Regions from separate parts of the Bacillus sp. DTU_2020_1000418_1_SI_GHA_SEK_038 genome, predicted to be linked through region 3. Evidence: a T-box and tRNA genes for the amino acid it is inferred to sense, from the RefSeq annotation. Region 3 holds a T-box; the other regions hold tRNA genes.
What was found. The T-box of region 3 lies ahead of trpS (tryptophan--tRNA ligase). A T-box ahead of a tRNA ligase gene usually reads a tRNA of that ligase, here a tRNA-Trp.

Region 1: it encodes a tRNA-Trp, which carries the amino acid that the T-box ahead of trpS (tryptophan--tRNA ligase) is inferred to sense. The anticodon was not compared.
Region 2: it encodes a tRNA-Trp, which carries the amino acid that the T-box ahead of trpS (tryptophan--tRNA ligase) is inferred to sense. The anticodon was not compared.

What each region holds. Positions count from the first base shown of each region.
Region 1 is NZ_CP135435.1:1,319,485-1,329,555, reverse strand. Features, by position in the region: gene RRV45_RS06605 (sensor histidine kinase) at 1-109, opposite strand, end outside; gene dctP (TRAP transporter substrate-binding protein DctP) at 316-1,371, shown strand; gene RRV45_RS06595 (TRAP transporter small permease) at 1,480-2,022, shown strand; gene RRV45_RS06590 (TRAP transporter large permease) at 2,042-3,340, shown strand; gene RRV45_RS06585 (sodium:solute symporter family protein) at 3,562-5,022, opposite strand; tRNA gene RRV45_RS06580 (tRNA-Leu) at 5,902-5,983, opposite strand; tRNA gene RRV45_RS06575 (tRNA-Leu) at 6,004-6,089, opposite strand; tRNA gene RRV45_RS06570 (tRNA-Cys) at 6,115-6,188, opposite strand; tRNA gene RRV45_RS06565 (tRNA-Gly) at 6,200-6,274, opposite strand; tRNA gene RRV45_RS06560 (tRNA-Gln) at 6,278-6,352, opposite strand; tRNA gene RRV45_RS06555 (tRNA-His) at 6,418-6,493, opposite strand; tRNA gene RRV45_RS06550 (tRNA-His) at 6,523-6,598, opposite strand; tRNA gene RRV45_RS06545 (tRNA-Trp) at 6,608-6,681, opposite strand; tRNA gene RRV45_RS06540 (tRNA-Tyr) at 6,687-6,771, opposite strand; tRNA gene RRV45_RS06535 (tRNA-Thr) at 6,890-6,965, opposite strand; tRNA gene RRV45_RS06530 (tRNA-Phe) at 7,133-7,208, opposite strand; tRNA gene RRV45_RS06525 (tRNA-Asp) at 7,215-7,291, opposite strand; tRNA gene RRV45_RS06520 (tRNA-Met) at 7,295-7,368, opposite strand; tRNA gene RRV45_RS06515 (tRNA-Val) at 7,539-7,614, opposite strand; tRNA gene RRV45_RS06510 (tRNA-Glu) at 7,676-7,750, opposite strand; tRNA gene RRV45_RS06505 (tRNA-Ser) at 7,766-7,856, opposite strand; tRNA gene RRV45_RS06500 (tRNA-Asn) at 7,860-7,934, opposite strand; rRNA gene rrf (5S ribosomal RNA) at 7,953-8,069, opposite strand; rRNA gene RRV45_RS06490 (23S ribosomal RNA) at 8,184-10,071, opposite strand, start outside.
Region 2 is NZ_CP135435.1:335,907-345,977, reverse strand. Features, by position in the region: gene RRV45_RS01900 (iron ABC transporter ATP-binding protein) at 1-282, opposite strand, end outside; gene RRV45_RS01895 (iron chelate uptake ABC transporter family permease subunit) at 279-1,229, opposite strand; gene RRV45_RS01890 (ABC transporter permease) at 1,222-2,172, opposite strand; gene RRV45_RS01885 (hypothetical protein) at 2,510-2,923, shown strand; tRNA gene RRV45_RS01880 (tRNA-Asn) at 3,091-3,165, opposite strand; tRNA gene RRV45_RS01875 (tRNA-Ile) at 3,178-3,251, opposite strand; tRNA gene RRV45_RS01870 (tRNA-Gly) at 3,264-3,337, opposite strand; tRNA gene RRV45_RS01865 (tRNA-Cys) at 3,503-3,576, opposite strand; tRNA gene RRV45_RS01860 (tRNA-Gln) at 3,692-3,766, opposite strand; tRNA gene RRV45_RS01855 (tRNA-His) at 3,806-3,881, opposite strand; tRNA gene RRV45_RS01850 (tRNA-Trp) at 3,905-3,978, opposite strand; tRNA gene RRV45_RS01845 (tRNA-Tyr) at 3,984-4,068, opposite strand; tRNA gene RRV45_RS01840 (tRNA-Phe) at 4,100-4,175, opposite strand; tRNA gene RRV45_RS01835 (tRNA-Asp) at 4,341-4,417, opposite strand; tRNA gene RRV45_RS01830 (tRNA-Met) at 4,421-4,494, opposite strand; tRNA gene RRV45_RS01825 (tRNA-Ser) at 4,673-4,765, opposite strand; tRNA gene RRV45_RS01820 (tRNA-Met) at 4,784-4,860, opposite strand; tRNA gene RRV45_RS01815 (tRNA-Ala) at 4,895-4,970, opposite strand; tRNA gene RRV45_RS01810 (tRNA-Gly) at 5,031-5,105, opposite strand; tRNA gene RRV45_RS01805 (tRNA-Val) at 5,210-5,282, opposite strand; tRNA gene RRV45_RS01800 (tRNA-Glu) at 5,345-5,419, opposite strand; rRNA gene rrf (5S ribosomal RNA) at 5,475-5,591, opposite strand; rRNA gene RRV45_RS01790 (23S ribosomal RNA) at 5,664-8,598, opposite strand; rRNA gene RRV45_RS01785 (16S ribosomal RNA) at 8,945-10,071, opposite strand, start outside.
Region 3 is NZ_CP135435.1:1,554,925-1,564,995, forward strand. Features, by position in the region: gene RRV45_RS07720 (YjbA family protein) at 1-679, shown strand, start outside; gene trpS (tryptophan--tRNA ligase) at 1,009-1,998, opposite strand; T-box leader at 2,109-2,328, opposite strand; gene RRV45_RS07730 (peptide ABC transporter substrate-binding protein) at 2,918-4,564, shown strand; gene RRV45_RS07735 (ABC transporter permease) at 4,697-5,632, shown strand; gene RRV45_RS07740 (ABC transporter permease) at 5,633-6,550, shown strand; gene RRV45_RS07745 (ABC transporter ATP-binding protein) at 6,587-7,654, shown strand; gene RRV45_RS07750 (ABC transporter ATP-binding protein) at 7,657-8,592, shown strand; gene RRV45_RS07755 (hypothetical protein) at 8,799-9,038, opposite strand; gene spxA (transcriptional regulator SpxA) at 9,554-9,949, shown strand.

The DNA of each region.
Region 1 (10,071 bases), 240 kb from region 3:
TATACTTTTCATGGTTCCTTGAAAAAATATAAAAATAGAGTAAAGAGATTGTTGATACAAATATAATTAGTATAAATAGTAATATGTAACTCTGTGAAAAATATATCATTTTATTAGGTCACCTCCCATACCAGAGGTATCTTATTCATTGTATCAAAAAATTTAAACCTGTAATACACATTTTGGATTTTTTCGAATTTTTAGGTTATTTTATTAAATTTTAAGATTATTTTAAGGGTTTTTTAACAATAGATCGTTATTATTGTATTTAGATTTAAATAATTCGGAAAATTCAATTAGTAGAGGGGGATTACAATGAGAACCAAGAAATTTACTCTGGTTATTTTTACACTAGCGTTGGTACTTATAGCGCTTACTGCCTGCGGTAGTGGCGGCGGAAAACAAACTGGCGGCAGTGGTGATGTTTCTACTAAGCCTATCGTTTTAAGACTTGCATCTGATGCCCCGCTAGAACACATTGCTACTGGTCTAAACAATGAACTTGCTGAAATCGTTAAGGAAAGAACTGAGGGAAGAGTTGAAATTAAATACTTCCCAGCAAGCCAGTTAGGTGGATATGAAACCGTTTACGAAGAAATCATAAGAGGTACTATCGATGCTGCACAAATAACGATTCCAGATGCTTTAGACGCAAGGCTTGGAGCTGCTTATGTTCCATACTACGCTAAGAGCTTTGATGAAGCAAAAATCCTTTACGCTCCAGATTCTTATCTTGCTAAAGAAATGGGCAAATTAACAGATGAAAACGATGTTAGATTCCTTGGATTTGTGCTTGAAGGATTTATTGGTCAAGCTTTTGTAACAGAACCAACTGACATGTTTACTCCAGGGGTAAACAAAGGGGTTAAAACCAGAAGTCCTGGCATGGTTACTTTCCGAATACCACAGGAAGATCTTGGTTTCATTCCGATTACCGTTCCGTACGCAGAGGTGCCTACAGCTATTCAAACAAAAGTTGTTGATGGTTGGGTAGGTGGAACACCAAATATCAACTATGCATGGGTTGGTGAAGTAATCAATTACATGTATGTAAACTATTTGCATGCAGAAGCAACAAGCTATGTTATGAGTGAAAAAACTCTTGAAAAGCTTTCCCCTGAAGATGCTGAAATTGTTGTGGCAGCATTCAACGAACAAAGTGAAAAAAGCTTTACTTTAGCACAAGAAAATGAAGAAAACTACAAGAAAAAATTAGCTGATGATTATGGCGTTGAAGTTATTGAATTCACTGATGAACAAATAGACACTTATGCAGATTTTGTTAGAGAAACTACTTGGCCTAAGCTTGAAGAGCAATTGACTAAAGAATTAATGGATGGTATGAGAGCTGAAGTTGAAAAACTTAAATAAAACTAGCAATCTAACAAACTAACAAATGTTTTTAACACATGGGGAAGGGAAACCCTTCCCTTATTTCCTTTTATTTTGTTTACAACATTAGAGAAAGGAGAATTGCAAATGCATTCCCTTGAAAACAGGTTAGAAAAATCATTCGTTTGGTCAGCTTTAGTCAAGTTTTTAAGGTTTGGTTTAATTGTCAGCAATATACTTGTAACATTAATTACTTTTGCTGCTGTTGTAGCTCGTGCCCTTGACTTTAATTTACTAGGCTACGAAGAAATACTAATTATTTGTGCCTTCTGGCTTTATATGTTTGGAAGCGCTTACGGGTCTTATGAAAAAAGCCATATTAAAGCGGATATCATCGTTATTATGATGAAAGAGAGTTTTTTAAAAGATTTGATTTCACTAATACGTGATACTTTGAGTGTTTGTCTAGGTATAGTATTTTTTCTTTGGGCCATACAATTATTCCAATGGAATCTCGATAATGGACAGCTAACTACAGTTTGGCGTATTCCGGTAATAGTTGGTCAATCTTCACTTTTGTTCGGTTTAGGTGTAGGCACCTTTTTCCATATAGTTTATTTGTATGATGGAATAAAAAGATTCTATTTAAAATGGATAAAGAAGATTCAATTCAATGATAAAAATGATTAAAGGAAGGAGGTATAATTAAATGCTTTCTTTAGTAGCCATTCTTGTTTTAATAGTCATTCTATTACTTGGAGTTGAAATACCGTATGCATTTTTTGCCTCCATCCTAGTAATTGTTGTTTTTGGAGGATATGATTATACCTTCCTATTACCATATGGCTTCAGTAAGGTTAGTTCCCTAATTCTAGTGGCAATTCCACTTTTTATACTTGCAGGTCAGCTTATGGAAAAGAGCGGAATTGGAGAAAGTTTAATTAATTTTGTCACTATGTTTATAGGGCGTATAAAGGGAGGACTTGGAGCAGTAATGGTGATATCATGTGCCCTCTTTGGTTCCATCTCCGGCAGTGGTTTCGCTACCCTTTCAAGTATTGGAACTATTATGCTTCCAAGAATGCAAGCTGCGGGATATCCACGAGGAGTTTCCGCTGCACTTATTTCAAGCGCATCCTTGCTGGGACTTCTTATCCCACCGAGTCTGAACATGATTTTATTTGCATTTATTGGTGGCCAATCTGTATTGGCTACATTCCTTTCTACTATAGGTCCTGGAATCTTACTCATTATATTACTTATTCTAACTAACTGGTGGATGCTAAGAGACTGCAAAACATTGGTATTACCAGAAAAAATGGAAAAACCTGTTTTCGTTAATACCTTAGTAAACAGAACAGGAAAAGCTGTTCCTGCTTTAATTGCACCTTTTATCATTTTAGGTGGCATATACGGCGGTTTCCTTACTCCGACAGAAGCTGCCGCAGTTTCGGTATTATATACAATTCCCATTGGAATCCTTTTCTATAAGGGGCTTGACTGGAAAACATTCAAATCCGCATTAGTAGCTGCCGGAACAACAGCTGGTGTAATTATGATCATGCTATTATCTGTTATGATGCTTTCAAGATTATATATAATGGAAAATGTACCGAATATGATTCTTGATTTAATGATGGCAGCAACAGATAATAGGCTCGTTTTAATTTTCATGCTTAACTTATTCTTGATTATTATAGGAATGCTTATGGACGATACAAGTGCCATCCTTCTTACAACACCGATATTACTACCAGTAGCAATTGCACTTGAAATTCATCCAGTACACTTTGCAGCTATAATGGGTGTTAATCTTGGACTAGGTTGTGTTACTCCTCCAACCGCTCCATTTTTATACCTTGGATCCAGAATAGGCAATGCACCAATCAACGAAATGATGAAACCAACAATGTGGTTGATTCTTTTCGCTTGGCTTCCAACATTGTTCATAACTACTGTTTTTCCAGATATTGCTTTGTTCCTACCTAGACTATTTGGCCTTTTATAAAATTAACACACTGTTCGTATCGTTGGCTTAACAGGAACTAAAGTACTTGTTTATACCTTTTAAATGTACCTCTATTACCTTTGGTTTCAAGTTAGATATCTGAAAGAGTTGAATAAGAAAAGAGTAGGCGCATAAAATTATTATGCGCCTCTTGCAGATTCTAATAGCCTTCCTTATATTGATTGCCTATTCCCATCCTTTCCGTTTATATGCCTAGTTTTCTAATTAATAGACCTTTTATACTTTGATTTAAGATTCTTAATGCTCTCCTTAGTTTCTTTTACTTCCTGTGAAAATTTTGAAACTACTATAAATACAAATGCATTGAAGATTAATGCAAGAAACCCTATTATTCCAACATTTATATCAAAGTTATATGAAATTATAATAAGAACGGCTAATCCAGTAATAATTCCCGCTATAGCGCCCTTTGCATTTGATTCTTCCCAAAAAAGAGCCCCTGCTACCGGAACAAATACTTGTGCTGTACCGCTTAGTGCAATTAATCCAAGCTGAATCATTAAACCTGGAATAAAAGTAAAAGTTAGATATGAAAGGACTGCAAATATCAGAATTCCAACCTTTCCTATATTGAGTAACCTTTTGTCACTCGTATTTCTATTTATATATCTTTTATGTATATCAATTGTGTACATAGCTGAAATCGAATGAATTTGAGAGTTTGCTGTAGACATGGCGGCAGCTGCACCACCAATTAGTATTATATAGGCAAGTATATATGGCATGTAATTTAAAACAACCCTCGGTAATAATGTATCAGAATCAACCAGTTCATCTACAAGAAGGATTCCCGCATTGCCTAAAAGCATAGGAGTCATATTAATGAATGATATAGAAGCAAGCAAGAAAGGGATTAGATAAAAGGTTTTGGCATCTTTTACTGCATATATCCTTATCCAAAGTGGAGGTCCCATTAATGCGCCAATAGGAACAATTACAAACATTGAAATCCATAGCAGCGGACCCATAGGCCCAGGAAGAGTTAAAACTTCAGGCACTTTATCATTTAACTCCGAGAAGAGATTTCCAATTCCATTGAAATAATAAACAATAAATATTCCACCTAACAATACACTAATAATTATTAATATCTGGTAAAAAATATCGGTCCAGGCAACAGCCCTCAGTCCTCCAGTCCAAACATAAATTACTATAACGGAGGTAAATACAAAAGCTCCCATCTGACTTGGTATCAATCCCTTTGAAGCTGTTTCAATAAGATATGCTCCGCCAGAAATCTGTATTTGAAAATAAGGTATTGTAAAAAGCATCATAAGAGTCGTGACTAATATTCCTAAAGCTTTGGATTTATATATATCCATAAAAAAGTCGGTCGCAGTAATATAGTTGTTCTCTTTTCCATAAAACCATATTCTCTTTCCGATCCTCAAAAAAAGTATTCCAAAAAGTATATCCCAACCTATGGTTGTCCAATATACAGGTCCATTGTTGTAATAATATGAAGTAGAACCCAAAAAAGCAAAAGCACTCCACCAGGTGGCCTGAACAGTAAAGAATACAGTCATTGGGGACATGCTCCTGTTCTGAACAAAAAAACCAGATATGGTCGCTTGGTCTTTTTCACCTGCTTTAGCACCAATCCATAAAGGAATAAACATAGAAGCCCCTATAAATAAAATAGCTATAGAACTTTGATCCATTTTTTCTCCCTTATAATTCTTATTTTGTATTATCAGTTTCGAAAATTGTTGACAATATGCAACATTATTACCTATTAGAAAGCTGTATTTTGCAGAGAAAAAGTAAACATTGTTGCAATTGCAAATGCAGAGTATTGCAAACTGACATGGAGCCACATCTATAGGCATACTTCTCTAACCAAGAATCCAGTAGCCACAGGGCTTGGCTATCCATGAAGGCTATCATGACCAAGGCTCTTATCTAAAATTGCAGCTTAATTTATCTTTGCAAAATTCTGCACTTTTATTTTGCTAAGCACAACAGTGGTAAAGGGCTAAGGTGCATTTTCGTTCGATTAGTCTGTAATCCTATCTTAAGGTTTACAGAACTTGCTGGCAATTCAATTCCTTATCTCCTCCAGCTATATTAAATATTTTAAATGAAATTATATAGAGTTAAAATGAAGCTATAAAAATTATAACAAATATGATGTCAATAATTATGGAAATTATGGATACGATTTAAAATAGTCCAATAATTATCTACCTATCAACTAGGTGAATAACTAGACAACTGGCACTATATCAAAAAGGTATATTTTGACCGAAAAGACAGGTATGCATACGGCATAGATATCACTCAATAAAAGGACAATCAATCCAATTCGTAATTGAACGGCTAGGATATGGCAATACATGCTATTAAGAATTACGAATTGAGGATGAACAACTTAGTATGAAGAAAATATGAGGAGATGGTTGTGTATAAAATGTGTAAAATGATTTGAAGTCCTAATCGTTTTCTAACGACTTCTTAGAAATTGAAAAAGCTCATAAATCTCTATTTGAAGAGGGTTATGAGCTTTCTAAAAAATCTTATTTAACTAAAATAACAAAAGATACCGGTGGTCGGGATCGAACCGACACTCCAGAAGGAACACGATTTTGAGTCGTGCGCGTCTGCCAATTCCGCCACACCGGCGTATTAAAATTTCAAGGAAGTGCCGAGGACCGGAATCGAACCGGTACGGTAGTCACCTACCGCAGGATTTTAAGTCCTGTGCGTCTGCCAGTTCCGCCACCCCGGCGTATATAAAAAAATAATTTTGAAGTTGGAGGCGGCAACCGGATTTGAACCGGTGATCAAGGTTTTGCAGACCTATGCCTTACCACTTGGCTATGCCGCCTTAAAATAAAATGGAGCGGAAGACGGGATTCGAACCCGCGACCCCCACCTTGGCAAGGTGGTGTTCTACCACTGAACTACTTCCGCAAATGGCTGGGCTAGCTGGATTCGAACCAACGCATGTCGCAGTCAAAGTGCGATGCCTTACCGCTTGGCTATAGCCCAATAATATAGAGTAATTAATGATATTATATCAAAACCTATGATAAGGGTTCCACTATTTATTAAAATGGGGCGACTGATGGGAATCGAACCCACGAATGTCGGAACCACAATCCGATGCGTTAACCACTTCGCCACAATCGCCATAATTCATAATAGTTTCAATAATTAAATGGGGCGGCTGATGGGAATCGAACCCACGAATGTCGGAACCACAATCCGATGCGTTAACCACTTCGCCACAACCGCCATAATTTATGGCAGGGGTAGTAGGAATCGAACCCACATCAAAGGTTTTGGAGACCTTCGTTTTACCATTAAACTATACCCCTATAAATGGTGGTGGGGGACGGATTCGAACCGCCGAACCCAAAGGGAGCGGATTTACAGTCCGCCGCGTTTAGCCACTTCGCTACCCCACCGTAGTTATTAGAAATTGTCTGTAGTCATAATATGCTCCAAAGTCCTGCGGTCTTTGTCGCAAAAATTTAAAATTACCATTCATTGAAGAACTGCTCCGAAGCTGTAATTTTAAATTTTTGGTGCCGGCCAGAGGACTCGAACCCCCAACCTACTGATTACAAGTCAGTTGCTCTACCAATTGAGCTAGGCCGGCGTATATTATTTTATTTCCTAATTTAAAAACTGCTAAAAATTGTGCTTCAAAGTCTTACAAACTTTGTCGCAGATTTAAAAAGTTTACCATCAAGGGAGTAAAGCTTCGGTGCTGCAAGCTTTTAAAATCCTCTACCAATTGAGCTAGGCCGGCGTATTCTTTTTAAATGGTGGCTCAGGACGGAATCGAACCGCCGACACAAGGATTTTCAGTCCTTTGCTCTACCGACTGAGCTACTGAGCCACAAAATGGCGGTCCGGACGGGACTCGAACCCGCGACCTCCTGCGTGACAGGCAGGCATTCTAACCAACTGAACTACCGGACCAGATTGCGGGGACAGGATTTGAACCTGCGACCTTCGGGTTATGAGCCCGACGAGCTACCGGACTGCTCCACCCCGCGATAATAGTATTTATATGATTTTTACTATGCTCATATAAAGCATAAGGACTGACCCGATCTCAGGATGCTTAATCAAGCAGCAGCTGCATCGGTACAACTCACAGTTGATTCATGGAGTAACGCTCGTTGCTCCACCCCGCGACAATAATATTCCATGCTATAAGTAAACATGGTGGAGGATGACGGGATCGAACCGCCGACCCTCTGCTTGTAAGGCAGATGCTCTCCCAGCTGAGCTAATCCTCCGAAGCACAGGACGTGCAAGTGCATACGTTGCGACAGGATGTCGCGTACTTAGTATGCCAAATGGTGACCCCTACGGGATTCGAACCCGTGTTACCGCCGTGAAAGGGCGGTGTCTTAACCGCTTGACCAAGGGGCCAGATAAGTTTTTAAATGGCGGAGAGCAAGGGATTTGAACCCTTGATACGCGGTTAGCGTATACACGATTTCCAATCGTGCTCCTTCGGCCACTCGGACAGCTCTCCAGATGGCTCCGCAGGTAGGATTCGAACCTACGACCGTTCGGTTAACAGCCGAATGCTCTACCACTGAGCTACTGCGGAATAGTGAATATATTAAAAGCCTAGCGACGTCCTACTCTCACATGGGGACAGCCCCAAACTACCATCGGCGCTGAGAAGCTTAACTTCCGTGTTCGGGATGGGAACGGGTGTGGCCTTCTCGCTATCGCCACTAGACTTTTGTTAAAGACAATATCTATTATATCGTCTTTTTGATTTTTTTCAAGAGAAATTTTCATTCCCTCAAAACTAGATAATGCTGAAGAAGTTATTCGAGTAATCATACTAAATGTGGTTAAGTCCTCGACCGATTAGTATTTGTCAGCTCCACGTGTCGCCACGCTTCCACCTCAAACCTATCAACCTGATCATCTTTCAGGGGTCTTACTAGCTTGACGCTATGGGAAATCTCATCTCGAGGGGGGCTTCATGCTTAGATGCTTTCAGCACTTATCCCGTCCGCACATAGCTACCCAGCTATGCCTTTGGCAAGACAACTGGTACACCAGCGGTGCGTCCATCCCGGTCCTCTCGTACTAAGGACAGCTCCTCTCAAATTTCCTGCGCCCACGACGGATAGGGACCGAACTGTCTCACGACGTTCTGAACCCAGCTCGCGTACCGCTTTAATGGGCGAACAGCCCAACCCTTGGGACCGACTACAGCCCCAGGATGCGATGAGCCGACATCGAGGTGCCAAACCTCCCCGTCGATGTGGACTCTTGGGGGAGATAAGCCTGTTATCCCCGGGGTAGCTTTTATCCGTTGAGCGATGGCCCTTCCATGCGGAACCACCGGATCACTAAGCCCGACTTTCGTCCCTGCTCGACTTGTAGGTCTCGCAGTCAAGCTCCCTTATGCCTTTACACTCTTCGAATGATTTCCAACCATTCTGAGGGAACCTTTGGGCGCCTCCGTTACTCTTTAGGAGGCGACCGCCCCAGTCAAACTGCCCACCTGACACTGTCTCCCGCCCCGATCAGGGGCGCGGGTTAGAATTTCAATACAGCCAGGGTAGTATCCCACCAATGCCTCCACCGAAGCTGGCGCTCCGGCTTCCAAGGCTCCTACCTATCCTGTACAAGCTGTACCGAAATTCAATATCAGGCTACAGTAAAGCTCCACGGGGTCTTTCCGTCCTGTCGCGGGTAACCTGCATCTTCACAGGTACTATAATTTCACCGAGTCTCTCGTTGAGACAGTGCCCAGATCGTTACGCCTTTCGTGCGGGTCAGAACTTACCTGACAAGGAATTTCGCTACCTTAGGACCGTTATAGTTACGGCCGCCGTTTACTGGGGCTTCAATTCAGAGCTTCGCTTGCGCTAACCCCTCCTCTTAACCTTCCAGCACCGGGCAGGCGTCAGCCCCTATACTTCGCCTTGCGGCTTCGCAGAGACCTGTGTTTTTGCTAAACAGTCGCCTGGGCCTATTCACTGCGGCTCATCCGGGCTATTCACCCAAATGAGCACCCCTTCTCCCGAAGTTACGGGGTGATTTTGCCGAGTTCCTTAACGAGAGTTCTCTCGCTCACCTTAGGATTCTCTCCTCGCCTACCTGTGTCGGTTTGCGGTACGGGCACCTTTTCCCTCGCTAGAGGCTTTTCTTGGCAGTGTGGATTCAGGAACTTCGGTACTATATTTCCCTCGCTATCACAGCTCAAGCTTAACGCAAGCGGGATTTGCCTCGCTTGCACTCTAACTGCTTAGACGCGCTATTCCAGCAGCGCGCTTACCCTATCCTCCTGCGTCCCCCCATTGCTCAAACGGTAAAGAGGTGGTACAGGAATATCAACCTGTTGTCCATCGCCTACGCTTTTCAGCCTCGGCTTAGGTCCCGACTAACCCTGAGCGGACGAGCCTTCCTCAGGAAACCTTAGGCATTCGGTGGATGGGATTCTCACCCATCTTTCGCTACTCATACCGGCATTCTCACTTCTAAGCGCTCCACCAGTCCTTACGGTCTAGCTTCAACGCCCTTAGAACGCTCTCCTACCACGGACATCGCAGATGTCCATCCACAGCTTCGGTGATACGTTTAGCCCCGGTACATTTTCGGCGCAGAGTCACTCGACCAGTGAGCTATTACGCACTCTTTAAATGGTGGCTGCTTCTAAGCCAACATCCTGGTTGTCTAAGCAACTCCACATCCTTTTCCACTTAACGTATACTTTGGGACCT
Region 2 (10,071 bases), 1.2 Mb from region 3:
TTCACGAATCGTCAGCCTTACATTCATATAGTTGGATTGTTTTAAAATGGACACACGCTTGGAAAAGTCATTCGATTTCATTTTCTTTACGTGAGAGTTTTCAATCAGCACCTCACCCGTATCCGCTTCGATTAATCGGCTAACCATCGAAAGCAGCGTTGATTTCCCAGCTCCATTTGGACCGATAAAGGAAGTAATTTTTCCTGGATGAATATCGACTGTCACATTTTCAACGACAGGCTTTTTCCCATAAAATTTGGATAAGGCACGGACTTGAATCATTTAGATCGACTCTCCTTTAGCAGTAAATAAATGAAATACACGCCACCGAAAAAATTAATGATGACACTAAGAGTTGTCGAGAACGTAAAGATTCGCTCCACAACCCACTGCCCCCCCACAAGCGCAATGATACTCATGACCATTGCACCACTAATGATTGTGGTATGTCTGTAGGTATTGAAAAACTGATATGATAAATTAGCTACAATCAGACCGAAAAACGTAATCGGGCCAACTAATGCAGTAGCAACAGAAATTAATATAGCTACCAAAACGAGCATTCGTTTCACAATTAGATCGTACGGAACACCAAGGTTTACGGCATGATCACGGCCAAGCGAGATAACATCCAAATAGTTCATTGACCTTACACCTATTACAATTGCGGCGATAATAATGATTAACGCAAGCCATACTAAATCACCATTCACATTATTAAAGCTTGCAAACATCCGATCTTGCACTCTTTGAAACTCATTCGGGTCAATAAGCACCTGCAGGAAAGTAGAAATGCTGGAAAAAAACGTTCCTACAATTATCCCAACAAGCAAAAGGAAGTATATCGGCCGCTTTCCATTTTTAAAAAGCAGTTGATAGAGTAATAAGGCAAATACAATCATAGCTACAACTGATAAAAAGAAATTATACTGCCGATTGGCGACCAATACATGACCGGATCCTAAAAAGAAAATAATAATCGTTTGGATGAGTAAATAGAGGGAATCAAGCCCCATTATACTCGGTGTTAAGATTCGGTTATGCGCAATCGTTTGGAAAACCACTGTTGCATACGCAATGGATATACCTGTTAGAACCATAGCAATGACTTTAATTCCTCTTCGCGGCAATGCATAATCGAAGCTGCCATTTAAACCGTGAAATAAATAAATATTGATAAACAAAATCGCTAGTACAGCGAGAATGATCATTTTTATAGAATTACGCATACGCCTTCCTCCTAAATAGTAAGTAGAGGAAGATTCCGCTGCCAATGACTCCTACCATCAAGCTAATCGAAATCTCATAAGGGTAAATAATAACCCGTCCCAATATATCACACACAAGCAAAAAGGATGAGCCAAGTAATGCGGTATGCGGTAAGGTCTTTTGCAAATGATCCCCTTTAAAAATTGAAACAATGTTTGGGATAATTAAGCCAAGAAATGGAATCATTCCAACTGTTAGAACAACCGTAACGGTTATTAGTGCTACAAGAATAAGTCCAAAATTCACAACTCGTTTATAGGACAAACCTAAGTTTTTCGAAAAATCTTCCCCCATACCTGCGACTGTAAAGCGATTCGCAAATAGATAGGCCACTACTAACAATGGAATCGTTATGTATAAAAGCTCATATCGTCCCTTCATTATCATTGAAAAATCACCCTGGAGCCATGCAGACATATTTTGGATGACATCTGCCCGATAGGCAAAAAAGGTCGTAATCGAAGATAAGATGTTTCCAAACATTAAACCAACAAGCGGAATAAAAATTGCGTCCTTAAATTTAATTCGGTCAAGCAATTGCATAAACAAAAGCGTGCCGGCGAGCGCAAATACAAAGGCAACGACCATTTTTTCAAGAAGAGACGCATTCGCAAATAACAGCATTGACACTAGAATTCCAAGTCTAGTAGCATCGAGTGTACCCGCTGTTGTTGGTGAAACGAATTTATTCCGGCTGAGCTGCTGCATGATTAGCCCTGCAATACTCATCCCTGCTCCTGCAAATAAGATTGCCAATAATCTTGGCAAGCGGCTGATGAGAAAAATTTGAGTTTCATCAGATTGCAGATTCAGCAAATCCTTCGGTGTTATATGGCTCACACCAACGAAAAGGGATAGGATTGATAGAACAATGAGCGAGGCGATAAGGTATCTTTTTTTCATAACTATCTCCAATAAGTAAACATTTTCGTAAGCTTTAATGATACTGAAAATCATTATCACTACAACTCACAATTTTTATTATAACAGTCAGGAAATGATTGTCAATGAATAAATGAAAATAATTATCAATCGCAATTAGTATTTCAATCTGGTATGACACTTACTTTTTAAGATGTTTGTCCAATAAAAGACATGAAACTGACAATCATTTTCTAGGAATAATAGCAAAAAAACAGAAATATGAATTGATATTAAAGGGTAAAACAGATGGAACTTCAATCAGTGGGGTTATCCAGCCCGTTAATCTGATAATCATATCGGTGAAGGGGTAACTGCGTTGGAATTCATTGTGAGAGCTAAGGAAGGGTTAACGCTACAGTCATTATATTACGGATCCAGGCGAGAAAACATGGTCAGTGGCTTTATTCATCTGCAATACGGGGATATTATGACAATTACGAACCAAGGCAAGTTTGTATATGGAACGGGCTGGTTTATCCTTATCACAATTAAGGATTCAATTAAGGATTTTGTCTTCATGCCTGAGCTTGACGAAGCAATCAACACAAATAAGCTGCAAACAGGGATTGACGTAATGTTGGACCACTCTATTTCTACCTTTTATTTAGACAAATCCTTAGTTCATCGAAACAAGGAGCTATTCCTATCACTTTCAACCAAATTGAAAGAATCTTCATTTCTGTTGCATAGAATAACTAATAATTTCCCATCAGGTAAACAATTTTCGTAGCTTACTAAACAATAATTTACAAATACATACAAAAAACCGCTAATCCACAATATATATATGGAAATAGCGGTTTTATTAGGTTAGACCAATTGGTAATTAATGTACAATTAGAAATATTAATCTTTAATCAACACCTTAGGAGGCTGTTGTTCAATACAGATAAAAAGTGGCTCCGCAGGTAGGATTCGAACCTACGACCGTTCGGTTAACAGCCGAATGCTCTACCACTGAGCTACTGCGGAATAGTAAATATATGGGCCTAAATGGACTCGAACCATCGACCTCACGCTTATCAGGCGTGCGCTCTAACCAGCTGAGCTATAGGCCCATTAAAATTATATGGAGCGGGTGAAGGGAATCGAACCCTCATCAACAGCTTGGAAGGCTGTGGTTTTACCACTAAACTACACCCGCATTTTTGATTGATACAAAATTAAATTTAATTTACGCTCATTCATGCCTCTTCCTCTTCTAGCAAATTCAAGGATGTGAATGTGTCGAGGCAACTCGAAGATTATACATGGATGTTTCGCTCGTGGCTGTGGTTTTACCACTAAACTACACCCGCATTTATAAATTTGGAGGCAGCACCCGGATTTGAACCGGGGATAAAGGTTTTGCAGACCTCTGCCTTACCACTTGGCTATGCCGCCATTTCTTAAATTTTGATTGTGGTCAAAATTTGCTTCAAAGTCCTACGGTCTTTGTCGCAAGTTTTTTTAAAAACCATTCATCGATGTAAGGCTTCGGGGCTGTTTTTAAAAAAACTGGCTGGGCTAGCTGGATTCGAACCAACGCATGTCGCAGTCAAAGTGCGATGCCTTACCGCTTGGCTATAGCCCACTGAAGTAACCTCAAGAATTGCTTCTCTGTAAAATAATATGGGGCGGCTGATGGGAATCGAACCCACGAATGTCGGAACCACAATCCGATGCGTTAACCACTTCGCCACAACCGCCATAATTCACATATTTTTATATTTGGCAGGGGTAGTAGGAATCGAACCCACATCAAAGGTTTTGGAGACCTTCGTTTTACCATTAAACTATACCCCTATAAATGGTGGTGGGGGACGGATTCGAACCGCCGAACCCAAAGGGAGCGGATTTACAGTCCGCCGCGTTTAGCCACTTCGCTACCCCACCATATGGAAAAATAGGGATTTTGAAAATTTTATGGTGGCTCAGGACGGAATCGAACCGCCGACACAAGGATTTTCAGTCCTTTGCTCTACCGACTGAGCTACTGAGCCTAATTAATGTAACTTCCTAAAGTTTGTGTGGCTTTGGGAATGTGCTTCAAAGCCCTACGGTCTTTGTCGCAGATTTTAATAGCTTGCCATTCGGTGAAGAAATGCTTCGCAGCTGCAATCTTTTAAAATCCTCTACCGACTGAGCTACTGAGCCTAATATAAATATGGCGGTCCGGACGGGACTCGAACCCGCGACCTCCTGCGTGACAGGCAGGCATTCTAACCAACTGAACTACCGGACCAGATTGCGGGGACAGGATTTGAACCTGCGACCTTCGGGTTATGAGCCCGACGAGCTACCGGACTGCTCCACCCCGCGATAATAATATTAATATGATTTTTTACTATGCTCATATATAGCATAAGGACTGTCCCAATCTCAGAATGCTAAATCAAGCAGCAGCTCGATCGGTACAACTCGCAGTTTATTCAAGGAGTAACGCTCGTTGCTCCACCCCGCGATAATGGTATTTATATAATTTTCACTAAGCATAATATGGAGGAGGAAAGGGGATTCGAACCCCTGCGCGGTTTGACCCGCCTGTCGGTTTTCAAGACCGATCCCTTCAGCCGGACTTGGGTATTCCTCCACATTAAAATCATAAATATGGTAGCGGCGGAGGGGATCGAACCCCCGACCTTACGGGTATGAACCGTACGCTCTAGCCAGCTGAGCTACACCGCCAAATTAAGAAAAGACATTTAGTTTGATATAATAATGGTGGAGCCTAGCGGGATCGAACCGCTGACCTCCTGCGTGCAAGGCAGGCGCTCTCCCAGCTGAGCTAAGGCCCCATACATAAAGGTATAAAGGAACACAATTAGAATTAATTCCTATACTGCAAAAAATATTTTTGGAGCGGAAGACGGGATTCGAACCCGCGACCCCCACCTTGGCAAGGTGGTGTTCTACCACTGAACTACTTCCGCACATCAAAAATGGTGAGGTAAGTACTTTATAAAAAATACCGGATAGAAGTTAACATCTAACCAATTTATTGTAGTCAGTTGTTCAGGTCTACACCGGTAAATGATGGAGGATGACGGGATCGAACCGCCGACCCCCTGCTTGTAAGGCAGGTGCTCTCCCAGCTGAGCTAATCCTCCTCAGCGCAAAAAGTGCAAGTGCATATTAGTTAAACATATATCACTTCTACTATGCTGTAAAATGGTGACCCGTACGGGATTCGAACCCGTGTTACCGCCGTGAAAGGGCGGTGTCTTAACCGCTTGACCAACGGGCCAATTTATTTAAATTGATCATGCATTCATCAAAAATAATAGCCCCTCTTGGGGCTAGCCTAGCGGCGTCCTACTCTCACAAGGGGACAGCCCCTAACTACCATCGGCGCTGAAAAGCTTAACTTCCGTGTTCGGGATGGGAACGGGTGTGACCTTTTCGCTATCGCCACTAGACCTATTTTATTGAGGTTTGTTCCCTCAAAACTAGATAATGCTGAAGAAGTTATTCGAGTAATCATACTAAATGTGGTTAAGTCCTCGACCGATTAGTATTTGTCAGCTCCACGTGTCGCCACGCTTCCACCTCAAACCTATCAACCTGATCATCTTTCAGGGGTCTTACTAGCTTGACGCTATGGGAAATCTCATCTCGAGGGGGGCTTCATGCTTAGATGCTTTCAGCACTTATCCCGTCCGCACATAGCTACCCAGCTATGCCTTTGGCAAGACAACTGGTACACCAGCGGTGCGTCCATCCCGGTCCTCTCGTACTAAGGACAGCTCCTCTCAAATTTCCTGCGCCCACGACGGATAGGGACCGAACTGTCTCACGACGTTCTGAACCCAGCTCGCGTACCGCTTTAATGGGCGAACAGCCCAACCCTTGGGACCGACTACAGCCCCAGGATGCGATGAGCCGACATCGAGGTGCCAAACCTCCCCGTCGATGTGGACTCTTGGGGGAGATAAGCCTGTTATCCCCGGGGTAGCTTTTATCCGTTGAGCGATGGCCCTTCCATGCGGAACCACCGGATCACTAAGCCCGACTTTCGTCCCTGCTCGACTTGTAGGTCTCGCAGTCAAGCTCCCTTATGCCTTTACACTCTTCGAATGATTTCCAACCATTCTGAGGGAACCTTTGGGCGCCTCCGTTACTCTTTAGGAGGCGACCGCCCCAGTCAAACTGCCCACCTGACACTGTCTCCCGCCCCGATCAGGGGCGCGGGTTAGAATTTCAATACAGCCAGGGTAGTATCCCACCAATGCCTCCACCGAAGCTGGCGCTCCGGCTTCCAAGGCTCCTACCTATCCTGTACAAGCTGTACCGAAATTCAATATCAGGCTACAGTAAAGCTCCACGGGGTCTTTCCGTCCTGTCGCGGGTAACCTGCATCTTCACAGGTACTATAATTTCACCGAGTCTCTCGTTGAGACAGTGCCCAGATCGTTACGCCTTTCGTGCGGGTCAGAACTTACCTGACAAGGAATTTCGCTACCTTAGGACCGTTATAGTTACGGCCGCCGTTTACTGGGGCTTCAATTCAGAGCTTCGCTTGCGCTAACCCCTCCTCTTAACCTTCCAGCACCGGGCAGGCGTCAGCCCCTATACTTCGCCTTGCGGCTTCGCAGAGACCTGTGTTTTTGCTAAACAGTCGCCTGGGCCTATTCACTGCGGCTCATCCGGGCTATTCACCCAAATGAGCACCCCTTCTCCCGAAGTTACGGGGTGATTTTGCCGAGTTCCTTAACGAGAGTTCTCTCGCTCACCTTAGGATTCTCTCCTCGCCTACCTGTGTCGGTTTGCGGTACGGGCACCTTTTCCCTCGCTAGAGGCTTTTCTTGGCAGTGTGGATTCAGGAACTTCGGTACTATATTTCCCTCGCTATCACAGCTCAAGCTTAACGCAAGCGGGATTTGCCTCGCTTGCACTCTAACTGCTTAGACGCGCTATTCCAGCAGCGCGCTTACCCTATCCTCCTGCGTCCCCCCATTGCTCAAACGGTAAAGAGGTGGTACAGGAATATCAACCTGTTGTCCATCGCCTACGCTTTTCAGCCTCGGCTTAGGTCCCGACTAACCCTGAGCGGACGAGCCTTCCTCAGGAAACCTTAGGCATTCGGTGGATGGGATTCTCACCCATCTTTCGCTACTCATACCGGCATTCTCACTTCTAAGCGCTCCACCAGTCCTTACGGTCTAGCTTCAACGCCCTTAGAACGCTCTCCTACCACGGACATCGCAGATGTCCATCCACAGCTTCGGTGATACGTTTAGCCCCGGTACATTTTCGGCGCAGAGTCACTCGACCAGTGAGCTATTACGCACTCTTTAAATGGTGGCTGCTTCTAAGCCAACATCCTGGTTGTCTAAGCAACTCCACATCCTTTTCCACTTAACGTATACTTTGGGACCTTAACTGGTGGTCTGGGCTGTTTCCCTCTTGACTACGGATCTTATCACTCGCAGTCTGACTCCCATGGATAAATCTTTGGCATTCGGAGTTTGTCTGAATTCGGTAACCCGATGAGGGCCCCTAGTCCAAACAGTGCTCTACCTCCAAGATTCTAACAACATGAGGCTAGCCCTAAAGCTATTTCGGAGAGAACCAGCTATCTCCAAGTTCGATTGGAATTTCTCCGCTACCCACACCTCATCCCCGCACTTTTCAACGTGCGTGGGTTCGGTCCTCCATCCAGTGTTACCTGGACTTCAACCTGGACATGGGTAGGTCACCTGGTTTCGGGTCTACGACCACATACTCATACGCCCTATTCAGACTCGCTTTCGCTGCGGCTCCGTCTATTCAACTTAACCTTGCATGTAATCGTAACTCGCCGGTTCATTCTACAAAAGGCACGCCATCACCCGTTAAAGGGCTCTGACTACTTGTAGGCACACGGTTTCAGGAACTATTTCACTCCCCTTCCGGGGTGCTTTTCACCTTTCCCTCACGGTACTGGTTCACTATCGGTCACTAGGGAGTATTTAGCCTTGGGAGATGGTCCTCCCTGCTTCCGACGGGATTTCACGTGTCCCGCCGTACTCAGGATCCACTCTGGAGGGAACGAAGTTTCAACTACAGGGCTTTTACCTTCTCTGGCCGGCCTTTCCAGACCTGTTCATTTACCTCGTTCCTTTGTAACTCCGTATAGAGTGTCCTACAACCCCAAGAGGCAAGCCTCTTGGTTTGGGCTAATCCCGTTTCGCTCGCCGCTACTCAGGGAATCGCGTTTGCTTTCTCTTCCTCCGGGTACTTAGATGTTTCAGTTCCCCGGGTCTGCCTTCAATACCCTATGTATTCAGGTAAAGATACTGTTCCATTACGAACAGTGGGTTCCCCCATTCGGAAATCTCCGGATCAAAGCTTACTTACAGCTCCCCGAAGCATATCGGTGTTAGTCCCGTCCTTCATCGGCTCCTAGTGCCAAGGCATTCACCGTGCGCCCTTATTAACTTAACCTTGTTCGGTGAATGATAAGCGGCGCATCTCTGCGTCAGCTCCGTCACTGTGCTCCTCGCGTACCAACTACGTACGCTCCGGTGCTCGTTCTGTCGCTTCCTTGATCTGCTTGCTTCTCATCCTCCTCACAACTCTTCTGAATTGTGATTGGTTTTAAACTCTATATATAATAGAGAGAATAACTAAAATGGCGATTACTCGGTTATTGCTTCTTCATAATCATTATCTAGTTTTCAAGGAACAAAAAACACTAATTTACATAGTGTTTTGAGAGATAATTCCCTCAAAACTGAACGAACAAGTAACGTCTTTTATTGAAGTATCAAGTACTTCAAATCTTCCTTAGAAAGGAGGTGATCCAGCCGCACCTTCCGATACGGCTACCTTGTTACGACTTCACCCCAATCATCTGTCCCACCTTAGGCGGCTGGCTCCTTACGGTTACCCCACCGACTTCGGGTGTTACAAACTCTCGTGGTGTGACGGGCGGTGTGTACAAGGCCCGGGAACGTATTCACCGCGGCATGCTGATCCGCGATTACTAGCGATTCCGGCTTCATGCAGGCGAGTTGCAGCCTGCAATCCGAACTGAGAATGGTTTTATGGGATTGGCTAAACCTCGCGGTCTTGCAGCCCTTTGTACCATCCATTGTAGCACGTGTGTAGCCCAGGTCATAAGGGGCATGATGATTTGACGTCATCCCCACCTTCCTCCGGTTTGTCACCGGCAGTCACCTTAGAGTGCCCAACTGAATGCTGGCAACTAAGATCAAGGGTTGCGCTCGTTGCGGGACTTAACCCAACATCTCACGACACGAGCTGACGACAACCATGCACCACCTGTCACTCTGTCCCCCGAAGGGGAAAGTCCTATCTCTAGGATTGTCAGAGGATGTCAAGACCTGGTAAGGTTCTTCGCGTTGCTTCGAATTAAACCACATGCTCCACCGCTTGTGCGGGCCCCCGTCAATTCCTTTGAGTTTCAGCCTTGCGGCCGTACTCCCCAGGCGGAGTGCTTAATGCGTTTGCTGCAGCACTAAAGGGCGGAAACCCTCTAACACTTAGCACTCATCGTTTACGGCGTGGACTACCAGGGTATCTAATCCTGTTCGCTCCCCACGCTTTCGCGCCTCAGCGTCAGTTACAGACCAGAGAGTCGCCTTCGCCACTGGTGTTCCTCCACATCTCTACGCATTTCACCGCTACACGTGGAATTCCACTCTCCTCTTCTGCACTCAAGTCCCCCAGTTTCCAATGACCCTCCACGGTTGAGCCGTGGGCTTTCACATCAGACTTAAAGGACCGCCTGCGCGCGCTTTACGCCCAATAATTCCGGACAACGCTTGCCACCTACGTATTACCGCGGCTGCTGGCACGTAGTTAGCCGTGGCTTTCTGGTTAGGTACCGTCAAGGTACCGCCCTATTCGAACGGTACTTGTTCTTCCCTAACAACAGAGTTTTACGATCCGAAA
Region 3 (10,071 bases):
CTTTCATGAATGGCGTAAAGATGATGGTGTAGAACTATTAGACCAAGTACCTTTAATCAAAATTGATCCAGTTCTGTTTAATTACATTGAAAATGATTTATCGGAATTGCCTCAACAACTGTTAGACGATATATATCAAAAGGCCTATTTAAGAAAAAATCATGAGCGAGTCCAATTAGACTATTGTTTTGTTGTATCTGATGGAAAAGGTATATTAGCAGTCGATACTATTGGCTATAATATTCCGATTCGAAAAAGCAGGCTTATACCAAGACAAGAACAATTAGCGTATGAAATGCTTTCTAATCATGATGCTACACCATATTCTTTTAATGATCAAAGAGCATTAAAGAATTTTCATATTCTTTCTCCCTCGCCTGAATTGATGGCAGGGTTGACTAGAAAAGAAAGACAATTAAAGCAACTAATGTTTATGGCGTTAGATCAGCTATATTCTTCCAAAAATGTAGCTGAAGTCCGTTATTGGTATACAGAATGGAGTCCAGAAAGTTATAAGGATATTCAGCAAATGGCTTTTGAGGAAGCTTGGCTTCAGCTTTTTGAACAGAGTAAATATGGATGGACGAACAAGCATGAGCAATTTTGTGAAAACTTAATTAAAGGGCAGCCGTTTTTTGAGAAATTATGGGAAATGGAGCACGGTCCTAAAGTAAATTAGAAGGAAAGTAAAAAAAATCTATCACGTTGATGATAGATTTTTTTTGCTTAAAATAAGAAAATATAATTTTTCTCGAGTTTGAGAACTGTCTAGCTCCACAAGGAACGCTTCGGCAGCATTATCATCGCACGAGTAAAAGCGTTAGCTTTTAGGAGGAGCGCCTCCCCCCTCGAGGTCACAAGTCAAGCCTCCTAGAAAGGTAAGGAACAACCTTTCCGGGAGGCTTGGCTTGTGCTTGTCGGGGGTGACCACAAAGGAAAGCTTCTGCGATTAGTCATCGCAGGAACAATTGTCCTTTAATTGTTCCGAAGGCGCTTTCGCATTTCTGATTATCTTTTTTTTCTTCCTAGTCCCATTGCATTTTCCATCTTTTTCAGCATTTTATCGGCAACGCTTGCTGCCTTTTCAGCACCTTGATCCAAAATATCATCCAGTTCCTGTGATTCCATCAATTCGTAATATTTTTCCTGGATTGGCTTTATTTCATTCACGACTACCTCAGCTAAATCGGATTTAAAATCTCCATAGCCTTTTCCTTCATACATGTTTTCAATTTCATTAATTTCTTTCCCTGAAAAAATTGAATATATCGAAAGAAGGTTAGATACACCAGGTTTATTTTCTTTATTAAATTTAACGATGCCCTCAGAGTCAGTTACAGCACTTTTTATTTTCTTTTCAATTTGCTTAATATCATCAAGAAGGGTAATGGAAGCCTTCTTATTTGGATCGGATTTACTCATTTTCTTAGTTGGCTCTTGAAGCGACATAATGCGTGCCCCAACCTTAGGAACTCGAATTTCAGGGATAGTAAAAATCTCACTGTATTTTTTATTAAATCTTTCTGCCAAATCACGGGTTAATTCTATATGCTGCTTTTGATCCTCTCCTACAGGAACGAGATCAGAGCTGTATAGCAGAATATCTGCAACCATTAAAGGCGGGTATGTCAATAACGCAGAAGGGACTGCATCTCTTCCAGCCGCTTTATCTTTAAATTGTGTCATTCTTTCAAGTTCGCCAATATAGGAAATACATTGCATCATCCAACCGGCTTGTGCATGAGCAGGTACTTCGGATTGTATGAAAAGGGTAGCCTTTTCTGGGTCAATCCCAACAGCTAAATAGAGTGCTGCCAAGCTTCGGATATTCTTTCTTAACTCTAATCTGTCTTGTGGGACCGTAATTGCATGCTGATCCACAATACAAAAATAACAATTATACTCATCTTGCAGTTCAACAAATTGCTTGAGGGCGCCAATATAGTTACCTAGCGTAATCGTACCGCTTGGCTGTATGCCCGAAAAGATTGTTTTCATTTAATTTCCTCCTTTAATATTGGCCGAAAAAGAGACAGTACAACGGGTAGGAACCGATCATACTAAATTAATAAAATTTTTGGACAAAAAAGGACCATTCGTTCCTAAAAGATAGGGACGAATGGTCCGCGTTGCCACCCTAATTACTCAATATGAGTCACTCTGTACCATGCTGAATTCGCATAGAACCCTCTGTAACGTGAGGATACGTCTTTCATATATAATAGAGGGCTCAAAAGTCCATTCGATTTACATGGTTACCTGTTTCCACCATCCACAGGCTCTCTTGAAACCAAAAGTAAATGTACTACTCTTTCTCATAGCCGATTTTTTATTATGTTACCTTTAAGAATATAATAAATGGAATGTAAAATCAAGAGAACATCATACTAAACAAAAGGAATCATTATATTCAGAAAGTTCTTTTAATAAAAAAACCAAATAAATGCTAATAAATATACATTTTTATAAATTTTTTACTGGTCTAAAAACTCGCATATTATAAGTATTTTTCGTGAAAATATATAAGAGATTGCTATTAACCTAGTAAAACTTACTTGCAATAATTTTTTTATGAATTTATAATTAACCTAGCAAGCAAGATCTTTACAAAAATGTTACATACATTACAAGGCGGTTACAGTATAACTGTGGGGTTGTTTTACTATACTAAAAAAGTAAGTTTTAACTAATAAATAAACATGCAAAATTCCATCTGTCTGATTAGTTTTCAGAATTTAGGGATAATCATTTTATTATAAGTGTAAACTTACTTTTTTATTTGCTATTACATAGTTTGTCAATCGAACTCGATTCAATTTACAGACTTTTTAGGTAATCCACCCAATGTGTACACTTGTACAATTAGTATCTAATGTAAAGAAAACGTTTGCAGAAAAAAATAGGGGGGTTTCAAACCGTGAAAAAAAGATTATCGATCTTTTTTAGTATGCTGTTAGTACTAAGTATGTTTCTTGCTGCATGCGGAGGAAATAATAATGCTGACAGTGGAGACAAAGGCGGAGATAAAGACGCAGGAAAGTCTGACGTTCCGCAAGAATTACGTGTAAATATCAATACTGAACCACCATCTTTACACCCAGGACTTGCGAAAGACTCTACTTCTGGAGCAGTGCTTCGCCAAACACTTGAAGGCTTAACACGTATCGGGAAAGATGGAGAGCCTGAAAATGCAATGGCAGAAGAAGTGAAAGTTTCTGATGACCAAAAAGTATACACGTTTACAATTCGTGACGCAAAATGGTCAAATGGAGATCCTGTCACTGCAAATGATTTCGAAGCTGCTTGGAAATGGGCTTTAGATCCAAACAATCAATCAGAATATGCATACCAACTTTATTATATTAAAGGTGGAGAAGCAGCTAATACTGCTGGCGGTTCACTAGATGAAGTAGGAGTTAAAGCTTTAGACGAGAAAACACTTGAAGTTACTCTTGAAAACCCAACTCCATTCTTCTTAGAATTAACAGCGTTCTATACTTACCTTCCATTCAACAGCAAAATTGCCGAAGCAAACCCAAATTGGGCTAATGATGCTGGTGAGAACTATACTACTAACGGACCTTTCGTAATGACGGAATGGGCTCATAGTGATAAAATCGTTCTTGAAAAGAGCGAAACTTATTGGGATGCAGACGCAGTAAAACTATCAAAAATTGAAATGATCATGATTAATGATCCAAATACAGAATTATCAATGTTTGACAATGGTGAGCTTGATTGGGCTGGTGCTCCAACAGGTGCGCTTCCAACTGATGCAATGCAAGCACTTAAAGATGAAGGCCGTTTAACAACACAATCAATCGCTGGTGTTTACAAGTACAAGTTCAATACTACAGTTGAACCATTTAACAATGTAAATATCCGTAAAGCTTTTGCATTGTCAATTAATCGTCAAGAGCTAATTGACAATATCCTTCAAGGTGAACAGCAGCCAGCTATGGCGCTTGTACCGCCATCCATGTTTGAAGAAAATGAAAAAGGCTATTTCAAAGATAATGATGTTGAAAAAGCAAAAGAATATTTACAAAAAGGTTTAGAAGAAATGGGTCTTAAAGATGCTTCTGAGCTACCTGCAGTAACCCTTTCTTACAATACTTCTGAAGCACACCAAAAGATTGCTCAAGCAATTCAAGATATGTGGAAGAACAGCCTTGGTGTAGAAGTAACCCTTGATAACCAAGAGTGGGCTGTATACCTTGATAAAGTACATTCACTTGATTACCAAGTTGCTCGTATGGGCTGGTTAGGCGATTTCAACGATGCAATCAACTTCCTTGAAATGTTCCGTGACGCTGATGGCGGAAACAACGATACTGGATGGGAAAACAAAGAGTATCAAGAATTACTTGCAAATTCTGCAACTGAAGGAGATCCAGAAGTTCGTCAACAAATGTTAAAGGATGCAGAGGCTATTTTTATGGATGAAATGCCAATCGCTCCAATCTATTACTACACGAACAACTGGGTTCAAGATCCAAAATTAAAAGATGTTGTTGTATCTGGCTTAGGTGATGTACAATATAAATGGGCTTATTTCGAATAAGAATAAGTAATTAAACTTAAGGTATATGGGGGTATCTCCCTGTATACCTTAGTTTTCTGTTATGCTGTTGCGCCTGAAAAAGGCGCTTCCGCTTTTCTAGTTGAAAAAGTAAAAAATTGGAGGTGTAAGTCAATGGCTAAATATATTGGAAAGCGCTTACTGTACATGCTTATCTCCCTATGGCTAATCGTAACGGCAACGTTTTTCTTCATGCGCATTGCACCCGGAAACCCATTTACATCTGAAAAACAACTGCCTCCCGAAATTGAAGCTAATTTAAATGCTCACTATGGATTGGACAAGCCTTGGTATGCTCAATACGGGGAATATTTACTTAGAGTTGCAAAATGGGATTTCGGCCCATCATTCAAATATAAAAGCCAAACGGTAAACGATTTAATCAATGATGGTTTCCCTGTTTCTTTCTTGCTTGGAATGGAAGCGATTTTTCTTGCAATTGCGTTCGGGGTCCTGTTAGGGATTATTGCCGCATTAAGACATAATAAATGGCCAGATTACACGGCTATGGTTATTGCCGTTTTGGGGATTTCTGTTCCATCCTTCATTATGGCATCCGTTCTTCAATATGTTTTTGCGATTAAATTGGGCTTATTCCCTGTAGCCCGCTGGGAAACATTTATGCATACTGTTCTTCCAGCCATAGCTTTAGGTTCAACACCAATGGCATTTATAGCACGATTGACACGTTCGAGTATGCTTGAAGTAATGAGTAATGATTATATTAAAACAGCAAAAGCAAAAGGTTTAAGCCAAGGAGTTATTACAGTAAGGCATGCAATCCGTAATGCACTTTTACCAGTTGTAACGTATTTGGGGCCTTTAACAGCTGGAATCTTAACAGGAAGCTTTGTTATCGAAAAAATCTTCGGTATTCCAGGTTTAGGTGCGCACTTCGTAACAAGTATTACTAACCGCGATTATACGGTTATTATGGGTGTAACAGTCTTTTATAGTGTTTTGTTACTCGTATCTATTCTCCTTGTTGACATTGCATACGGAATCATCGATCCACGCATCAAACTTGCTGGCGGGAAGAAAGGAGAGTAAATTATGCAGATTTCTAAAGATAAATTTCAACTTGTCGGGTCCCAATTAGAAAACGCTGAAAAAATTTCAAAGCCTAGTCTTTCATTTTGGAAAGATGTTTCTATCCGCTTCCGAAAAAACAAGCTTGCTATGTTTGGATTAGTTCTTTTATTATTACTAATCATTATGGCGGCTTTCGGACCATATATGAGTGAATACGATTACCGGACAAACGATTTAGCAAATAAGAACCAACCGCCATCTTCTGAGCACTGGTTTGGTACAGATGATCTTGGTCGTGATGTATTTGTACGAACTTGGGAAGGCGCCAGAATTTCTATCTTCATTGGAGTTGCTGCTGCACTTATTGATTTAGTAATCGGTGTAATATGGGGGGGAATCGCTGGATATAAAGGCGGACGCACAGATGAATTTATGATGCGTTTTGCTGATATTCTTTATGGAGTTCCATACTTATTGCTAGTAATCTTATTAATGGTAGTACTAGGGCAAGGACTTGGGACAATGATTCTAGCAATGACTATTACTGGCTGGATTAATATGTCGCGTATTGTTCGTGGACAAGTGCTATCACTGAAAAATCAGGAGTATGTTCTAGCTGCGAAAACACTTGGAGCAAACACTTCAAGAATTATGGGTCGACATTTAATTCCAAACGCGATGGGACCAATCATGGTTACAATGACGTTAACTGTTCCATCTGCCATTTTCACTGAAGCGTTCTTAAGTTATATTGGCCTAGGATTAACGCCGCCTCTTGCCAGCTGGGGAACAATGGCTAATGACGGGTTACCAGCTTTACGCTACTATCCATGGCGTTTATTCTTCCCAGCTACGTTTATTTGTTTAACTATTTTTGCCTTTAATGTAATTGGAGACGGGTTACGTGACGCACTTGACCCAAGACTTCGCAAATAAACTAGAAATGCCGGAGCTAGACAAAGGAGTGAGAAAATGGAAAAAATACTTGAAGTGAAAGATTTAGAAGTCTCGTTCCAAACATATGGAGGAAATGTGAAAGCGGTCCGCGGGGTTAGCTTTGACCTTTATAAAGGAGAGACACTCGCTATTGTTGGTGAGTCTGGGTCCGGAAAAAGTGTTACCTCCCAGACAATTATGAAATTAATTCCAATGCCTCCAGGAAAAATTACTGGTGGACAAATTCTATTCAACGGTGAAGATATTGTTCCAAAAACAGATAAACAAATGGAAAAAATCCGCGGAAAAGAAATTAGTATGATTTTCCAAGATCCAATGACTTCATTAAATCCAACGATGAAGATTGGCTATCAGATTATGGAAGGTCTAATTAAGCACCAAAATATGTCAAAGCAGGATGCCAAAGCACGTGCAGTGGAGCTGCTAAGTCTTGTTGGCATTCCAATGCCGGAAAGACGTGTTAACCAATACCCACACGAATTTTCGGGCGGTATGAGACAGCGTGCGATGATCGCTATTGCACTTGCTGCAAATCCGAAGCTTTTAATTGCTGATGAGCCAACTACAGCTCTTGATGTAACAATTCAAGCACAAATTCTTGATTTAATGAAAGATCTACAAAGTAAAATGGATACGTCTATTATCTTTATCACCCATGATCTTGGAGTTGTTGCAAACGTAGCAGACCGAGTTGCTGTTATGTATGCAGGCCAAATTGTGGAGATGGGTACTGTAGATGAGATTTTCTATGACCCTCGCCATCCTTATACATGGGGGCTTCTGGCATCGATGCCGAGCTTAGACAATGATGATAAAGCGGATCTTGCTGCAATCCCAGGTACACCGCCAGACTTAACTAATCCTCCAAAAGGAGATGCTTTTGCAGCGAGAAATAAATATGCGCTTGCGATAGACTTTGAAGAGGAACCGCCAATGTATCAAATTTCTGAAACGCATTTCGCAAAAACATGGCTTCTTCATCCAGATGCACCAAAGGTAGAACCACCTGCAGCAGTTCAAAAACGGATGCGTAAATTATCCTCCACATTTAAACAACCAGTCTTAGTGAAGGAGGGTAACTAAACATGGCTGAAAAATTATTGGAAATCAAAAATTTAAAGCAGCATTTCAATGTTGGGAGACCCAACATGGTTAAAGCTGTCGATGGTATCACTTTTGACATTTTCAAAGGTGAAACATTGGGACTTGTTGGTGAATCGGGATGTGGAAAATCAACTACTGGCCGAACGATTATTCGCCTGTATGATGCTACTGATGGCCAAGTTCTTTTTAATGGAGAAGACGTTCACGGCAAAAAGTCAGCAAAAGAATTGAAGAAGTTTAACCGCAAAATGCAAATGATTTTCCAGGATCCTTATGCGTCACTTAACCCTCGTATGACCGTTGCAGATATTATTGCTGAAGGCATTGATATTCACGGTTTAGCGAAAGGCAAAAAAGATCGAATGGAAAGAGTTTATGAACTATTAGAAACGGTTGGTTTAAATAAAGAGCATGCTAACCGCTATCCTCATGAATTCTCTGGCGGTCAAAGACAGCGAATTGGTATTGCAAGAGCATTGGCTGTTGAACCTGACTTTATTATTGCCGATGAGCCAATTTCTGCACTTGACGTTTCTATTCAAGCTCAAGTAGTTAACTTACTGAAAAACCTGCAGCGTGAAAAAGGATTAACATACCTTTTTATCGCTCATGATCTTTCAATGGTTAAATATATTAGTGATCGTATTGGTGTGATGTATTTCGGAAAGTTAGTTGAACTTGCCAGTGCAGAGGACCTATATAATAGTCCAATTCACCCTTACACACAATCATTATTGTCTGCGATTCCTCTTCCAGATCCTGATACAGAGCGAACACGCAAACGTATTTCATATGATCCGAAGGTCCATAATTATAGTGACAACGAAAAGCTTGAAATGCGTGAAATTACACCAGGACACTTTGTCTACTGCTCGGAAAAAGAAGAAAAACAATATAAAGCACAATATGCTAAATGATAAAAACGATCTCTTGGCTGAGATCGTTTTTCCTTTTAAGAAAAACAAATCCTTTTATGCGTTTACGCTTTTGATTATTAAAGAGAATTCTTTTTATTATCATACAACAAATGAATTAAAAATACTATTGTAAATTTTTGATTAATTAAAATAATAAAAAAAGAGACTGATTTTTTCAGTCCCTTTTCATGATCTATATATGTCTGTTATTTCTTTTTTCCTCCAACTGCTTTCCAGCCCGTTGTGAACTTTGCACATTGATCAACAAATTCATTTTTATTTTTTCCGCCAAATATTTTTTCGCCAAGCCCGTTCGTAATTACACCAAGAGTAGCGGTTAATCCAATAATTACGAGTGATACAATAGTTAAATCAATTATGTAGTCTATCATCATAATCCCCCATTTCCCTTTTTCACATGAATGAATGCGAATTTGCCGCATCATATCCCCACACTCTTATTGTATTAGAAGTTGGGATGTATTTAAAGGGGAAATAGAAATTATCTCCCTCTTTATATAGTTAAATTCCACTAAATAATTTTCATTCCTATGAAGGCAATTGAGAATTAATGCGGGCAGGTGATGATTACAATCTTAATAATCGGGTATATACAAATAAGTCGGTCAAAAAAATCATTTGAATAATACGGATCTAGATGCTTCATCATATGTGAATATTATGTGACAGATAAAAAAATATTTTTTTTATGAAACCTTTCTCATACTCATTCGTCTTATATACTAGATTTACAAAAAAGTGATTTGTGTAATGAATAATATAGGCTTTAATCTTATTATAAAAAGATATATCCAAACAGGTATTCTTAGTGTATAATAATTAATATATATTACTTATTTAAAGTAATTGTAATTTAGGGATTAGCTTTATGTTCATTATTAAACAAATAACAATCTATTTTTGATTATATGTCTAAATATTAAGGGAGTGAATTTGTAAAATGGTTACATTATACACTTCACCAAGTTGTACTTCTTGCAGAAAAGCGAAATTATGGCTAGAAGAGCATGATATTGCTTATAAAGAAAGAAATATCTTTTCTGAACCGCTGTCAATTGATGAGATAAAAGAAATCCTGCGTATGACAGAGGATGGAACAGACGAAATAATTTCAACGAGATCTAAAATTTTCCAAAAGCTGGATGTTAATTTAGAAGCGATGCCTCTTCAAGATTTATTTGAATTAATTAAAAAGAATCCCGGGCTGCTTCGCCGTCCGATCATCATTGATGAAAAGAGGCTGCAGGTCGGATATAACGAAGATGAAATTAGACGTTTTCTTCCTAGAAAAGTCCGTACATTCCAGCTTCGTGAAGCACAGCGCTTAGTAAATTAGTAGGACAGGGCCTTCTTTCGAATGAAGAGGGTCCTTTTAATATATATTTAGAAAAGCTATAAAGTTTGAGAAAGCAAAAGAATTTTGCTAAAATGTTAGGACAATTGTTTTATACAATTGAG